DNA from 2 places in the Leucobacter sp. GX0328 genome. Region 2 is predicted to be linked to the other one. Evidence: predicted binding sites of a transcription regulator. Region 2 holds the regulator's gene; the other holds the start of a gene.
What was found. The regulator LexA, encoded in region 2, represses DNA repair genes until DNA is damaged. The targets are predictions, from matches to a motif close to TCGAACANNTGTTCGA.
Positions count from the first base shown of each region.

Region 1: the regulator LexA is predicted to act here: its motif matches at 2,009-2,024, upstream of uvrA (excinuclease ABC subunit UvrA).

Region 1 covers NZ_JBSGPC010000003.1:215,726-223,234, reverse strand. The annotation lists gene uvrA (excinuclease ABC subunit UvrA) at 1-1,977, opposite strand, end outside; gene ACUYTF_RS12135 (hypothetical protein) at 2,121-2,759, shown strand; gene ACUYTF_RS12130 (hypothetical protein) at 2,756-3,427, shown strand; gene ACUYTF_RS12125 (GyrI-like domain-containing protein) at 3,459-4,142, shown strand; gene uvrB (excinuclease ABC subunit UvrB) at 4,177-6,267, opposite strand; gene ACUYTF_RS12115 (hypothetical protein) at 6,498-6,959, shown strand; gene ACUYTF_RS12110 (serine hydrolase) at 7,039-7,509, shown strand, end outside.
Region 2 covers NZ_JBSGPC010000002.1:314,148-321,656, forward strand. The annotation lists gene hemB (porphobilinogen synthase) at 1-375, shown strand, start outside; gene ACUYTF_RS09655 (glutamate-1-semialdehyde 2,1-aminomutase) at 372-1,709, shown strand; gene lexA (transcriptional repressor LexA) at 1,801-2,466, opposite strand; gene ACUYTF_RS09665 (hypothetical protein) at 2,726-3,118, shown strand; gene ACUYTF_RS09670 (histidinol-phosphate transaminase) at 3,137-4,219, shown strand; gene hisB (imidazoleglycerol-phosphate dehydratase HisB) at 4,302-4,910, shown strand; gene hisH (imidazole glycerol phosphate synthase subunit HisH) at 4,907-5,578, shown strand; gene priA (bifunctional 1-(5-phosphoribosyl)-5-((5-phosphoribosylamino)methylideneamino)imidazole-4-carboxamide isomerase/phosphoribosylanthranilate isomerase PriA) at 5,575-6,324, shown strand; gene ACUYTF_RS09690 (SseB family protein) at 6,329-7,219, shown strand; gene ACUYTF_RS09695 (sodium-dependent transporter) at 7,331-7,509, shown strand, end outside.

The sequences.
Region 1 (7,509 bases), on a different contig from region 2:
GACGGCCGTCATCACCCCGAGCGGGAAGGTGGCGTCGACGTTCTGGAGATTGTTCGAGCGCGCCCCGACGACCGTGAGTTCGCGCCCGCGCTCGCGTCTCCGGCGCTTCCTCGGCGTCTCGATCGAACGGCGCCCCGCGAGATAGTCGCCGGTGATGGAGCGCGGGTTCTCGAGCAGCCCCGAGTACTCCCCCGAGTGCACGACCGTGCCGCCCTCGACGCCCGCGCCGGGGCCGATGTCCACGATCCAATCCGCGGCCTCGATCGTCTCCTCGTCGTGCTCGACGACGATGAGCGTATTTCCGAGATCGCGCAGCTTCACCAGCGTCTCGATCAGCCGACGGTTGTCGCGCTGGTGCAGGCCGATGCTGGGCTCGTCGAGCACGTAGAGCACGCCGGTCAGCCCCGAGCCGATCTGGGTCGCGAGGCGGATGCGCTGCGCTTCGCCGCCCGAGAGCGTGCCCGCTGCGCGCGCCAGCGTGAGGTAGCCGAGGCCCACCTCGATGAGGAAATCGAAGCGGAGGCGGATCTCACGCAGCACCTGGGCGGCGATCTTCGCCTCGCGCTCGGTGAGCACGACGTCGTCGAAGAAGCGCTTCGCGTCGCTGAGGCTGAACTCGCCGACCGCTGCGATGGATTCGCCGTCGACGGTGACCGCCAGGACCTCGGGCTTCAGGCGCTGCCCGTGGCAGGCGTGGCACGGCACTTCGCGCAGGAACTCCTGCCAGCGATCGCGCTTCGCGTCGGACTCCGCCTCGGCGTACTGCCGCTCGATGAACGGGATGACGCCCTCGAAGCCGCTCGAGTACTTCACCTCGCGCCCGAAGCGGTTGCGCCACCGCACGTTCACCTTGAAGTTGTTGCCGTAGAGCACGGCCTCCCGCACCTCGTCGCCCAGTTCCTCCCAGGGGGTCTTCAGCGAGAAGTCGAGATCGCGCGACAGCCCCACGAGCAGCTTCTCGTAGTACTGGTACAGGCTCTTGCCCTGGCTCGTCCACGGGACGATGACTCCTTCGGCGATCGAGAGCTGCGGGTCGCCGAGCACCAGATCCTCATCGACCGACATGCTCGTACCGAGCCCCGAGCATGTCGCGCACGCGCCGAACGGCGCGTTGAACGAGAAGGTGCGCGGTTCGATCTCCGTGAGCTGCACGGGGTGCTGGTTCGGGCACGAGAGGTGCTCGGAGAATAGCCGGGTGCGGTCCTCCGCCGTCTCGTCGAGATCCACGAAGTCGATGGCGACGATGCCGCCAGCCAGCTTCAGCGCGGTCTCGAGCGAGTCGGTGAGCCGACCGAGGCCTTCGGGGCTCGCGACGAGGCGGTCGATGACGACCGAGATATCGTGCTTGATCTGCTTCTTCAGCTTCGGCGGGTCCGAGAGCTGCACGAGTTCGCCGTCGACGATCGCGCGCGAGTAGCCGCTCGCCGCGAGGTCGTGGAAGAGGTCGACGAACTCGCCCTTCTTCTTGCTCACCACCGGCGCGAGCACCTGGAAGCGGGTGCGCTCCGGGAGCTCCATGAGCCGGTCGGCGATCTGCTGCACGGTCTGCGATTCGATCTTCTCGCCGCAGACGGCGCAGTGCGGCACGCCGACGCGCGCCCACAGCAGGCGCATGTAGTCGTAGATCTCTGTGATCGTGCCGACCGTGGAGCGCGGGTTGCGGTTCGTCGATTTCTGGTCGATCGACACGGCAGGGCTCAGGCCCTCGATGAAATCGACGTCCGGGCGGTCGACCTGGCCGAGGAACTGCCGTGCATAGGCGCTCAGGCTCTCGACGTACCGGCGCTGGCCCTCCGCGAAGATCGTGTCGAATGCCAGGCTCGATTTGCCGCTGCCCGAAAGCCCGGTGAACACGACCATCGAGTCGCGCGGGATCGAGAGGTCGACGTCGCGCAGGTTGTGGACGCGGGCCCCCTGCACCTTGATATGCGCCTGGGCGGCCGAGGATCGGATCGGAGTCGTCTGCTGCGGAGTCACCACTTCATCCTACTTCGATTCGACTGAGTGTTCGAACATATCTACGAACTTTTCGGCCCCTCCCGGCGCCGCTGCTCCGCAGCAGGGTTCCCCGAAACTCGCCTTTCGCGTACTATTGATGAAAGATCACGTAAGGAGCCGAGATGTCGATCGCCCAACTGCCGGCCAGCGGCCGGAGCACGCACGGGGACGCGCAGGCCCGCACGGCGCGAGAGCGCCTCGCCGGCCTCGTCGCGCAGATCGACGCGGATCGCCTGAACGCGGCGGAGTCGCTGCTCGCAGGAGTGGTGGCCCATCAGCAGACCGACCTCCGCGGCCTCACCGAGGCCGAAACCGCGGCGCTCGCGCGGCTCGGGGCGACCGAGGATCAGCTGCAGCAGCCGACCGCCCTGCCCGCGTCGACGCGCGGCCTCGTGTGGGAGCAACAGCTGGGGGCGCAGAGCGTCTCCGTCGCCGAGGCCGCCGAGATCCTCGGCGTCACCCCCACCCGCGTGCGCCAGCGCTGCGCCGCCGGCACGCTGCTCGCGCAGCGGCGCAGCGACGGCTGGCACCTCCCCGCCTTCCAGTTCCACGACCGCCGCGAACCCCGGGGATGGGCGACCGTCGCGCAGGCCATCCCCCGCGCGACGCCGCTGCTGCTCGCGGAGCGCGTACTCACTTCGCCGGCCCCGCGGCTGCGCATCGACGGCGAAGAGCTCGCACCGCTCGAATGGCTGGCCCAGGGCGGCGACCCGCACGAGGCCGCGGCCGCGGTCGACGACGCGCTGAGCCGCCTGCCGTGAGCGAGGAGCTCCCGCCGCCGCGGGCCGACCGCTTCCCCGAACTCCGACCGGAGGGCGAATGGGTGCGGGAGATCCCTGCCGGCACCCTGCTGTCGCGCATCTACAAGGCCGGCGGGCCGCACCCGGTCGACTGGCACGAGTTCCGGGAGTACGGACCGCTCGACTCCCGCTTCGACCCGCACCCGGAACCGACGGGCGAGCATCCCGACGAGGGCGTCTACTATGCGGTGCTGGAGCCGCAGGGCGAGCACGCGTTCCCGGCGGCCGCCTTCGCCGCATGCCTCCTCGAGGCCTTCCAGAGCACCCGCATGGTGCAGCGCAGCGAGGGCGCGCCGACGCTCGTGATGTTCGAGAACGCCAGACCGCTGCGGCTGCTCGATCTCAGCGACAGCGACTGGCTGGCCGTCGCCGGCGGCAATGCCGCGATCTCTTCGGGCGAACGATCGCGCGCCCGAGCCTGGGCCCGCGCGATCAGGGTCGCGTACCCCGAACTCGACGGCGTCGTCTCCGCGTCCTCCGTCGTACCGCCGGTGCGCATCGCCGCGCTGTGGAGCCCGGCGCGCGATGCGCTGCCGCGCCACCCGCTCGCCCGCCTGAGACTCGACCGCGATGAACTCACGTCCCTCATCGACGCCGCAGCCGACCGCTACGGCTACCTCGTGCTCTGACGCCCGCCCCGCACCGCCTACACTGTTCGCCATGCCTCCAGAACACCCCGCGGCGCGCAAGATCGACTTCGTCCGGGAGGGCGACGCGTACCGGGCGAAGCCGGGCGAGTTCCGTCTCATCGACCTCCCGCCGATGCAGTACCTCATGATCGACGGCCACGGCGACCCGAACCGGGCGCCGGAGTTCGCCGCGGCGGTCGAAACGCTCTACCCGGTCGCGTACGGGCTCAAATTCGCGAGCAAGCGCGAACTCGGCCGAGATTACGTCGTGCCGCCGCTCGAAGGCCTGTGGTGGGCCGATGACATGAGCGCATTCACCGCGGCGCGGGACAAGTCGCTGTGGCACTGGACGCTCATGCTCATGCTGCCCGCGTGGCTCGGGCACGAGGATCTCGACCGCTCCGTGCACGCGGCGCGGCAGAAGGGCCGTGCGCCTCGACTCGACGCCCTACGCCTCGAGACATTGACCGAGGGGCTGTGCCTTCAGACGCTGCACATCGGCCCCTTCGATGATGAGGGCGAGACGCTAGCCCGCCTGCACGAGGAGATCGCACCGCGGCACGGGCTCGCACTCCGCGGCACGCACCACGAGATCTACCTCGGCGACTTCCGCAGAACGGCGCCCGAGAAGCGGCGCACTATCCTCAGGCAGCCCGTCCGCCGCGCCGAGGGCATCGCCGTGGAATCCCGCGCAGTCGGGTCGCAGCCGGTCTGAGCCGCCGACTCGCAGACACCGCGCGATCCGCGGCTCAGATGTGCCCAGCGGCATCCATGCTGCGCAGCTCGCGCTTCAGCTCGGCGACTTCGTCGCGCAGCCGCGCCGCGAGCTCGAACTTGAGCTCATCCGCCGCCGACAGCATCTGCTCAGTGAGGTCGGCGATCAGCTCCTCCAGCTTGTGCGCACCCTCGGAGGCGATCGCACCGGCGCGCGCAGCCGATTTGCCCTTCGCGCGCTGCGACGACGAGCCGCCCCGCTGAGCGTGCGCCCCGGTGCGGGAGAGCACCGCTTCGGTGTCGGCGGCCTCGCGGTTCAACAGCTCCGTGATATCGCCGATCTTCTTGCGCAGCGGCTGCGGGTCGATGCCGTGCTCGGTGTTGTACGCCATCTGGATCGCACGGCGCCGATTTGTCTCGTCGATCGCTTCGCGCATCGAACGCGTCACCGTGTCGGCGTACATGTGCACCTGGCCGGACACGTTGCGCGCGGCGCGGCCGATGGTCTGGATCAGCGAGGTCGACGAGCGCAGGAAGCCCTCCTTATCGGCGTCGAGGATCGCCACGAGCGAGACCTCAGGCAGGTCGAGGCCCTCGCGCAGCAGATTGATGCCGACCAGCACGTCGTAGACTCCGGCCCGCAGCTCCGTGAGCAGCTCGACCCGTCGCAGCGTGTCGACGTCGGAGTGCAGGTAGCGCACCCGCACCCCCGCCTCCTCCATGAAGGCGGTCAGCTGCTCGGCCATCTTCTTCGTGAGCGTCGTCACCAGTACGCGCTCGTCGCGCTCGGCGCGGGCGCGCACCTCTTCGAGCAGATCGTCGATCTGGCCCTCGGAGGGCTTGACCACGATCTCTGGGTCGATGAGTCCGGTCGGCCGGATGATCTGCTCGACGACGCCATCGGCGAGCTCCATCTCGTACTTGCCGGGCGTGGCCGAGAGGTACACCGTCTGCCCGACGCGCTCTTTGAATTCCCCGAACTTGAGCGGACGGTTGTCGAGCGCGCTCGGCAGGCGGAAGCCGTGCTCGACGAGCGTGCGCTTGCGGGAGGCGTCGCCCTCGTACATCGCCCCGATCTGCGGCACGGTCACGTGCGACTCGTCGATCACGACGAGGAAATCATCGGGGAAGTAGTCGAGCAGGCAGTGGGGCGCCTCGCCCGGCTTGCGGCCGTCCATGTGCATCGAATAGTTCTCGATGCCCGAGCAGAACCCGATCTGCTCCATCATCTCGAGGTCGAAGGTGGTGCGCATGCGCAGCCGCTGCTCCTCGACCAGCTTGTTCTGCTGCTTGAGCTCGCCGGTGCGCGCATCGAGCTCGGCCGAGATGTCGCGCATCGCCCGGTTCATCACCTCGCGGCTCGCGACGTAGTGGGAGCCCGGGAAGACCGACACGGTGTCGACCTGCTTGATCACATCTCCGGTGACCGGGTGCAGGTAGTAGAGCGCTTCGATCTCGTCGCCGAAGAATTCGATGCGGATCGCGAGCTCCTCGTACATCGGGATGATCTCGACGGTGTCGCCGCGCACGCGGAAATTGCCGCGCACGAACTCGATGTCGTTGCGCTGGTACTGCATGTCGACGAACCTGCGCAGCAGCACGTCGCGATCGAGGCGATCGCCGGTGGCGAGGGGCACCATCGCCTCGTAGTACTCTTCGGGCTTGCCGAGGCCGTAGATGCACGACACGGTCGACACGACGACGGTGTCGCGCCGCGAGAGCAGCGCATTCGTCGTCGAGTGGCGCAGGCGTTCGACCTCGGCGTTGACCGACGAATCCTTCTCGATGAAGGTGTCGGTCTGCGGCACATAGGCCTCGGGCTGGTAGTAGTCGTAGTACGACACGAAGTACTCGACCGAATTGTTGGGCATCAGTGCGCGGAACTCGTTCGCGAGCTGCGCCGCAAGCGTCTTGTTGTGCGCGAGGATCAGCGTGGGCCGCTGCACCTGCTCGATGAGCCAGGCCGTCGTCGCCGATTTGCCGGTTCCGGTCGCGCCGAGCAGCACGATGTCGGTCTCGCCGGCGTTGATGCGGCCGGCGAGCTCCGCGATGGCAGCGGGCTGATCACCGGAAGGCTCGTACTCCGAGATCACTTCGAACGGGCGGATACTGCGTGTCGGCTGCATGCGCTCCAGGCTACTCCGCGGGTACGACATCCGTCTCGGATTCCCGCTCCGGGCGAACCGGGATCAGTCGCGGGACCGGCGCACCCTGGGCTCGATTCTCGCGGGTCGCGCCTCCCGCATGCTCGCCGACCATTCCTCCACACGCAGCTCTGAAGCGCTATTCCCGAGTACCTGTCCACATTCGCGGTTTCCCGCTCGCTTCCGCGACCGCGGAGCCGCAGACTCCTGGCATGACTCCCCGAATCGCCGGCCCGACCCCCGCCGCTCCCCCGCGAGCGAGACTCGAGACCGATGCCGAACTGCAGCGGACGCTGCTGCAACTGCTCACCGGTGCGTGCCGGCGCCAGGTATGGACGTTCCTGCTCGACGAATCGCACCGGATCGTCGACCCCGTCATGCCGTTCGACGAACTCCCCGATGATCCGCAGGAGCTCTGGGACGTCGAGGATCTCGGGACGGTACCGTTCATCGAAGTGTTCCGCGACCGTCTCGCGATGATCGCGGAACTCGCCGGCGCCTCCCGCGTCGTGCTCGTCTGGGAGCGGCTCGGAAGCGAGCGGTTCAGCGCGGAGGATCTCGAGTGGGCCGGCGAGCTCGCCGCTTCCTGGCCGTCGAACGGCCCCCAGATCCGAGCGCAGTTCCTGCTGCACGACACCGGACTCAGGCAGCTCGTCGCCGACGGCTCCGCATAGCCGACTCGGGTACGGTCGCCGCCCGCATTCGCACCGTTCGCACATCTGCGATCGAATCCGGTGTGGTTCGATGGCACCCATGCCCGCACACCCCACTCGCGCGTTCGCCGCTTGCGCCCTCGGCGCGCTGATCGCGATCGCGGCCGCAGGCTGCGCCGCCGACGGCGAGCGTCCCGCACAGGCACCGGCCCCGATCGTCGACACCGCACCGCTGCCCTCCGAGGAGGAGCTGAGCGCCGCCGTCGCCGACGCGCTCGGAGATGCTGCCGTGCCCGGTGGGGCCGTCATGCTCACCGCCGCCGACGGCGACCGGGTCGTCGACGTGTTCGGCAGCGCGACCACCGACACCGAGGTGACGGAGGCGACCCGATTCGCGTACCGCAGCATCACCAAGACCTTCATCGGAACGGTCGTCCTCCAACTCGCCGACGAGGGCGCACTGCACGTCGACGATCCGATCTCGCAATTCGTCGACGGCGTACCGAACGGCGACGACATCACGATCGAGCACCTCGCGGTGATGCGCTCCGGGCTCGCGAACTATCTCGCG
Region 2 (7,509 bases):
GCGTTCTACGGGCCGTTCCGCGATGCCGTCGAATCCCAGCTCGTCGGCGACCGCCGCGGCTACCAGCAGGATCCGGCGAATCGGCGCGAGGGTCTGCGCGAAGCGCGCCTCGATCTCGACGAGGGCGCGGATTTCGTGATGGTGAAGCCCGCGATGTCGTACCTCGACGTGCTCGCGGAGGTCGCCGCCGAGAGCCCGGTGCCCGTCTGGGCCTACCAGGTGTCGGGGGAGGCCGCGATGATCGAAGCGGCCGCCGCGAACGGCTGGCTCGATCGTCGCCGCGCGATCGAGGAATCGGTGCTGAGCATCAAACGCGCGGGGGCCGACGCCGTCCTCAGCTACTTCGCCGTCGAACTCGCGGGGTGGCTGCGATGAGCCGGGACGTCGCGTCGAGCGCCCGATTCGCCGAGCGGGCCGCGCGGGTCATCCCGGGCGGCGTGAACTCGCCCGTACGCGCCTTCGGCTCCGTCGGCGGCACTCCGCGCTTCCTCGTCTCGGGGGCCGGGCCGCTGGTCGTCGATGCAGACGGCAACGAGTACGTCGACCTGGTCGCGTCGTGGGGGCCGGCACTCCTCGGGCACGCCCACCCCGATGTGGTGGCCGCGGTGCAGCGCGCGGCGGCGCGCGGGCTCGGCTTCGGCGCATCGGCCCCCGAGGAGGCCGAACTCGCCGAGGAGATCGTGCGACGCGTTCCCGAAGTGGAGCGGGTGCGCCTCGTCTCGACCGGCACCGAGGCCACGATGACGGCGATCCGCCTCGCCCGCGGCGCGACGGGCAGGCCCCTGATCATCAAATTCGCCGGGCACTACCACGGGCACTCGGACGGGCTGCTGGCGGAAGCCGGGTCGGGGCTCGCGACGCTCGCGCTGCCGGGCTCCGCGGGCGTGACTGCCCAGACGGCCGCGCAGACGCTGGTGCTGCCCTACAACGACGTCGCCGTGCTCGAGGCCGCCTTCGCCGAGCACGGCGACCGCATCGCCGCGGTGATCTCGGAGGCCGCGGCGGCGAACATGGGTATCGTGCCGCCCGCCCCCGGCTTCACCGAGGCCATGATCCGCCTCGCGCACGCGCACGGCGCGCTCGTCATCCTCGACGAGGTGCTCACCGGTTTCCGCTCGGGCCCATCGGGGTACTGGGGCATCGAATCGGCGACGGTGGCGCCAGGGATCGCGCCCGACCTGTTCACCTTCGGCAAGGTGGTCGGCGGCGGCCTCCCGCTCGCGGCCCTCGGCGGTCGGGCCGAGCTCATGGATCTGCTCGCGCCCCTCGGGCCCGTCTACCAGGCCGGCACGCTGTCGGGCAACCCGGTGGCCGTCGCGGCGGGCCTCGCGACGCTGCGCCTCGCCGACGACGACGCCTACGCGCGTCTCGGCCGTGCCGCGGACGCGATCGCCGCGGGTCTGGCGAGCGCGCTCGATGCGGCCGGAGTGCCGCACCGGGTGCAGCGCGCGGGCACGCTGCTCGCGCCGGTGTTCGGCGACTTCCCGAGCGCCCCGCGCGACTACGCCCAGATGCGGTCTCAGGAGGCGTGGCGCTATCCGGCCTTCTTCCACGCCATGCTCGACCGCGGCGTGAATCTGCCGCCGAGCGCGTTCGAGGCGTGGTTCGCGACCGCTGCGCACGACGACGCGGCGATCGGGCGCATCCTCGACGCGCTCGCGCCCGCGGCCCGCGCCGCTGCGGAAGCGCAGCCGGAGGGCGGGGAGTAGGGTCACCGACCCCGGCCTTCCCGTCGGGCGAGGCCCCGGGTCGCGCGGCCGGAGACATCGCCCGACGCGCCGTGCAGGGGCCGAGGAGCGATCAGACCGAGCGGAATACCGCGACGACCTTGCCGAGCACCTCGGCGTAGTCGCCGAGGATCGGCTCGAACGCGCTATTGCGGGGGAGCAGCCAGGTATGGCCGTCCCGGCGGCGGAACACCTTCACCGTCGCCTCGCCGTCGAGCATCGCCGCGACGATGTCGCCGTTCTCGGCCTCGCGCTGCTGCCGGACGACCACGAAGTCGCCGTCGCAGATCGCGGCGTCGATCATGGAATCGCCGACCACCTTCAGCATGAACAGCTGCCCGTCGCCGACGAGCGACCGGGGCAGCGGTACGAGCTCTTCGACCTGCTGCTCGGCGGTGATCGGCACACCGGCGGCGATCTGACCGACGAGGGGCACGTACGCCGCCTCCTCCGCCTGCTGCGACGGCGCATCGGCGATGGCCGAGCTCGTGCTCGCGAGTTCGATGAGGATCTCGAGCGCGCGGGGCCGGTTCGGGTCGCGGCGGATATACCCCGCGAGCTCGAGGCGGCTCAACTGATGGGTCACGCTCGACAGCGACGAGAGGCCGACGGCGTCGCCGATCTCGCGCATGCTCGGCGGGTAGCCCTGGGACTCGACGGTGCGGCAGATGTACTCCAGGATCGCCTGCTGCTTCTCGCTCAGCCTGCGACCCTGCGGCGGCGTATCCGAGGTGCTCATCGCGATCCTTCCGTTGCGGGAATGCCTGCGCCGATCGACGGGACTGGCGGCGGGACCGTGAATGTCAGTGGGTGCTGTTTCAGTGATCCCGTTGCTTCGAAACCCTAGCGGCCCCGCTCGATCACTGGCAAACATATGTTCGAGTGTCGCGAAAGGCGATCGGAACACGTATTCGAAGAATCGTTGCGTTTTCGATCGTTCGAAGATATATTCGAAACAGATGTTCGCGTAGGCGGATGCACCAGGAAGGAACCCAGACATGAGCGCAGTGATCTCGCACGAGGCCCCCAAGCTCCGCCTGACCCGGCGCGGCCGGGTCGTGTTCGGTTCGTTCGCGACGGTGCTGGTGGCGGCGCTGCTGGCCTTCGTCGCGGCATTCGCGGCCCCCGAGGCGCAGGCGTCGAACGCCGCCGGCGATGCGGAGTTCCAGTACGTCGTGGTGCAGCCGGGCGCAACCCTCTGGTCGCTCGCGACCGAACTCGACCCGACGCAGGATCCGCGCGATCTCGTCGCCGAGATCGTGCAGCTCAACCAGCTCCAGGGGTCCGGCGTCCAGGCCGGCGAGGCGATCGCCGTGCCGCTGCGCTACGCGCACTCCGCCTCGGTCGTCTCCGGCGCCGAGCTCGGCTTCCCCGTGGACTCGGCGGAGTGAGCGCGGGTCGACCCTAGAATGGTGAGGGTGACCAGTCTCAGTGACCTCCCGCTCCGCAGCACGCTCGTCGGCAAGGCGCCGTACGGCGCCCCCCAGGATCCGGTGCCGATCAGCCTGAACGTCAATGAGAACACCCATCCGCTGCCGGAGGCCGTGGTCGCCGACATCGCCGAATCGCTCGCTCGAGCGGTCCGCTCGGTGAACCGCTACCCCGACCGCGAGTTCACCGAACTCCGCGATGCGCTCGCCGGGTACCTCGGTCACGGGCTGGCCTCGGAGCAGCTCTGGGCCGCGAACGGCTCGAACGAGGTGCTGCAGCAGATCCTCCAGGCCTTCGGCGGCCCGGGCCGGTCGCTGCTGAGCTTCACCCCGACCTATTCCATGTACCCCCTGCTCGCGTCGGGCACCGACACCGCCTGGGTGCCGATCGAGCGCCCCGAGGGGTATGCGCTGACGCCCGAGTTCGTGGCCGAGACTCTGCGCGAGCAACGGCCCGACATCGCGATCATCTGCGGCCCGAACAACCCGACCGGAACCCGCCTCGATATCGACACCGTGCGCGCCGCCTACGACGCCTTCGACGGCATGCTCATCGTCGACGAGGCGTACCGCGAGTTCGACGACCGCGGCGAGAGCGCCATCACGCTGCTGCCGGGGCGTCACCGACTGCTGGTGTCGCGCACCATGAGCAAGGCGTTCGCGTTCGCTGGGGTGCGGCTCGGCTACCTCGCCGCGGATCCTGCGGTGATCGACGCGCTGCGCCTCGTGCGTCTGCCCTACCACCTCTCGGCCCTGACGCAGGCGGCCGCCACCGCGGCGATCCGCCATTCGGGCGAGATGCTCGCCACGGTCGCCGACATCCGCGAGCAGCGCGAACGCCTCGCCGCGGCCCTCACCGAGTTCGGCTACCGCGTGCACCCGTCGGGCGCGAACTTCCTCCTCGTGGGCGGCTTCGACGACCCCGACGCGGTGTTCGAGACGCTGTTCTCCCAAGGCATCCTGATCCGCAACCTCGGCATCGACGGGCACCTGCGGCTCACGGTCGGCACCGAGACCGAGACGAGCGCGCTGATCGACGCGATCTCGCGGCTCGAACGGTAGTGCAGCCCTCCGGCGTTTCGATCCGGGTCCCGCGCTGCCGCTCCGAGGCATCGTCGCGCCCCGTCGCACTAGACTGTTGCCCATGACATCAGCTGCACGCACCGTCTCGATCGAGCGCTCGACCAGCGAGTCGCAGATCTCCCTCAGCATCGATCTCGACGGCACCGGAGTCTCGGATATCGACACCGGCGTCCCGTTCTTCGACCACATGCTGACGGCGTTCGCCAAGCATTCGCGCACCGACCTCGCGGTGCGCGCGCAGGGAGACGTGCATATCGACGTCCATCACACCGTCGAGGACACGGGCATCCTGCTCGGCCAGGCGATCCTCGAGGCGCTCGGCGACAAGCGCGGCATCATGCGGTACGGCGATGCGGCGGTGCCGCTCGACGAGTCGCTCGCGCAGGCCGTCGTCGATATCTCGGGCCGGCCGTACCTCGTGCACTCGGGCGAGCCCGCGGGCTTCGAATTCCACCTCATCGGCGGCCACTTCACCGGTTCGATGGTGCGCCACTTCTTCGAGGCCCTCGTGCTGAACGCGCGTCTCACGGTACACCTGAAGCTCGTCGAGGGGCGCGACCCGCACCACATCGCCGAGGCGGAGTTCAAGGCGTTCGCGCGCGCGTTCCGCACTGCGAAGTCCGTCGACCCCCTCGAGAGCGGCATTCCCTCCACGAAGGGCGCTCTGTGACCGGAGCACGCGTCGCCGTGCTCGATTACGGTTCGGGCAACGTCCACTCGGTGCTGAAGGCCCTCGCGAAGGCCGGTGCCGAGCCGCTCCTCACACGCGACCCGAAGGCCGTCGCCGAGGCGGACGGGCTGCTCGTTCCCGGCGTCGGCGCCTTCGACGCCGTGATCCGGCAGCTCCGCGAGGTGCGCGGCGACGAGCTCATCGACCGGCGGCTCGCCGGCGGGCGGCCGGTGCTCGGGATCTGCGTCGGGGAGCAGGTGATGTTCGAGCGCGGTATCGAGCGCGGGCGCGAATCGGACGGCCTCGGCCAGTGGCCCGGAACCGTGCGCGAACTCCGCGCCGAAGTGCTGCCCCACATGGGCTGGAGCACGGTGCAGGCCCCTGCGGGGTCGCGGCTCTTCGACGGCATCGCCGACGAGCGCTTCTACTTCGTGCACAGCAATGCGGCGACGGAGTGGACGATCGAGGGCCGCGGCGCGTCCGTGCGGCCGCTCGTCACCTGGGCCGAGCACGGCGAGAAGTTCATCGCCGCCGTCGAGAACGGCCCCCTCACCGCCACCCAGTTCCACCCCGAGAAATCAGGCGAAGCCGGTATCCGGCTGCTGCGCAACTGGATCTCGGGATTTCCGAATCGACGCGACTCGCTAAGGAGCGAACACACATCATGACTGAACTGGCCGAAGGCCCGAAGCTGCAGCTGCTGCCGGCCATCGATATGGTCGACGGCAAGGCCGTTCGCCTCACGCAGGGCGAGGCCGGCACCGAGAAGAACTACGGCAGCCCCGTCGACGCCGCTCTCGACTGGGTCGAGCAGGGCGCCGAGTGGATCCACCTCGTCGACCTCGACGCGGCGTTCGGCCGTGGGAGCAACGTGGCCGTCGCACGCAAGATCATCAAGCGCACGGGCGGCCGGGTGAACATCGAATTCTCGGGCGGCATCCGCGACGACGCGAGCCTCGAAGCCGCGCTCGAAATGGGGGCGCGGCGCGTGAACCTCGGTACGGCCGCTCTCGAGAACCCCGAATGGACGCATGCGGTGATCGCCCGCTACGGCGAGCAGATCGCGGTCGGACTCGACGTTCGCGGCGAGACCCTCGCCGCCCGCGGATGGACCGAGGACGGCGGCAACCTCTGGGACGTGCTCGCACGGCTCGAAGAAGCCGCGTGCCCGCGCTACGTCGTCACCGACGTCACGAAGGACGGCATGATGCGCGGCCCGAACGTCGAGCTGCTGCGCCAGGTGTGCAGCCGCACGTCGCGCCCGGTCATCGCCTCCGGCGGCATCTCGAGCCTCGATGACCTGGCAGCGCTGCGAGAGGTCGTTCCGCTCGGCATCGAAGGCGCGATCATCGGCAAGGCGCTCTACGACGGCGCCTTCTCCCTCCCGGCCGCGCTGGACGTCGCGGGGCGCTAGCGCCTTGGCGATCAAGAAGCTCCCCTCCACCGGCGACGCCCCGCGCTCGACCGGAGTTCCGACGAGCCTCGTCCCGGGCGGTTCGGCGGATTCGGCGGGCTTCCCCTGGGAAGGGCGCACGTTCGACCATCATGGTTCGGCCTTTGCCGACGATGACGGCTCGACGCCCGCAGCGTACGCCGAAGCCGTCGCGGCCCTGCGCCGGACCGCGCAGGCTTTCGTGCAGGCCGGGCCGGGGGAGCAGGCCGGCGCTCTGCACGCGCTCGGCGAGGCGCACGCGACCGCGCTGCAGGAGATCTCGAAGGTCAGGCTGCTGGTGCCGCTGCTCGCCGAGGCCGGGGACACCGGCATCACTCCCGAGGGGCGCGTCGTCGAGAAATCGCAGGAGCTCTCCATCGTCACCGTCGCGGGCCCCGACGGGCGCACGGTGATGCCGGCGTTCAGCTCCACCGATGCCATGCGCCGCTGGAACCCGGAGGCCCGGCCGATCCCGGTGCCCGCTCCGCAGCTCGCGGTCGCCGCGGCGCAGGAGGAGACCGACCTCGTCATCGTCGATCCGGGCTCCGCCGATCAGGAGTTCGGGGTGCGCCGGCCCTCCCTGCGCGCGATGGCGCTCGGCGAGCGGAGGCTCCCGGCCTGGGCCGACCCCGCGGTGCGGGCGGCGTTCGTCTCGGTATCGAGCGACCCCGGGCTCGACGCGCTCGCGCTGCTCCCGGGCGACCCCGAGGCGCGGTTGCTGCAGGCAGAGGTCGATGTGCATCTGCTGCTCGCGCCGGGCACGGACGGCGCTGGCATGCAGGCACTCCTCGTGCGGCTGCAGCAGCGCTGGGCCGCATCGGAGACGATTGCGGAGCATGTCGATTCCATGCGCGTGCGTCCATCGAACGCCCAGTAGATCTCGTATCATTTTCAGCTGATCCGTACAAAGTCAAGGATGAGTGCTGGGAATTTGCTGCACGGTGCTACGCTCTTCCGAGTACGAATTTTGCGATAGGAGCGAAACAGCGTGAGCCAGAACACTGTTGTTCAGAGTGCGCCACCGCGTGCTGAGTGGACAGGCCAAATCGGATTCATCATCTCGGCGATCGGATCCGCAGTCGGCCTCGGAAATATTTGGAGATTCCCCGGAGTCGCGTACGAGAACGGCGGCGGGGCCTTCCTGATCCCGTACATCGTCGCACTGCT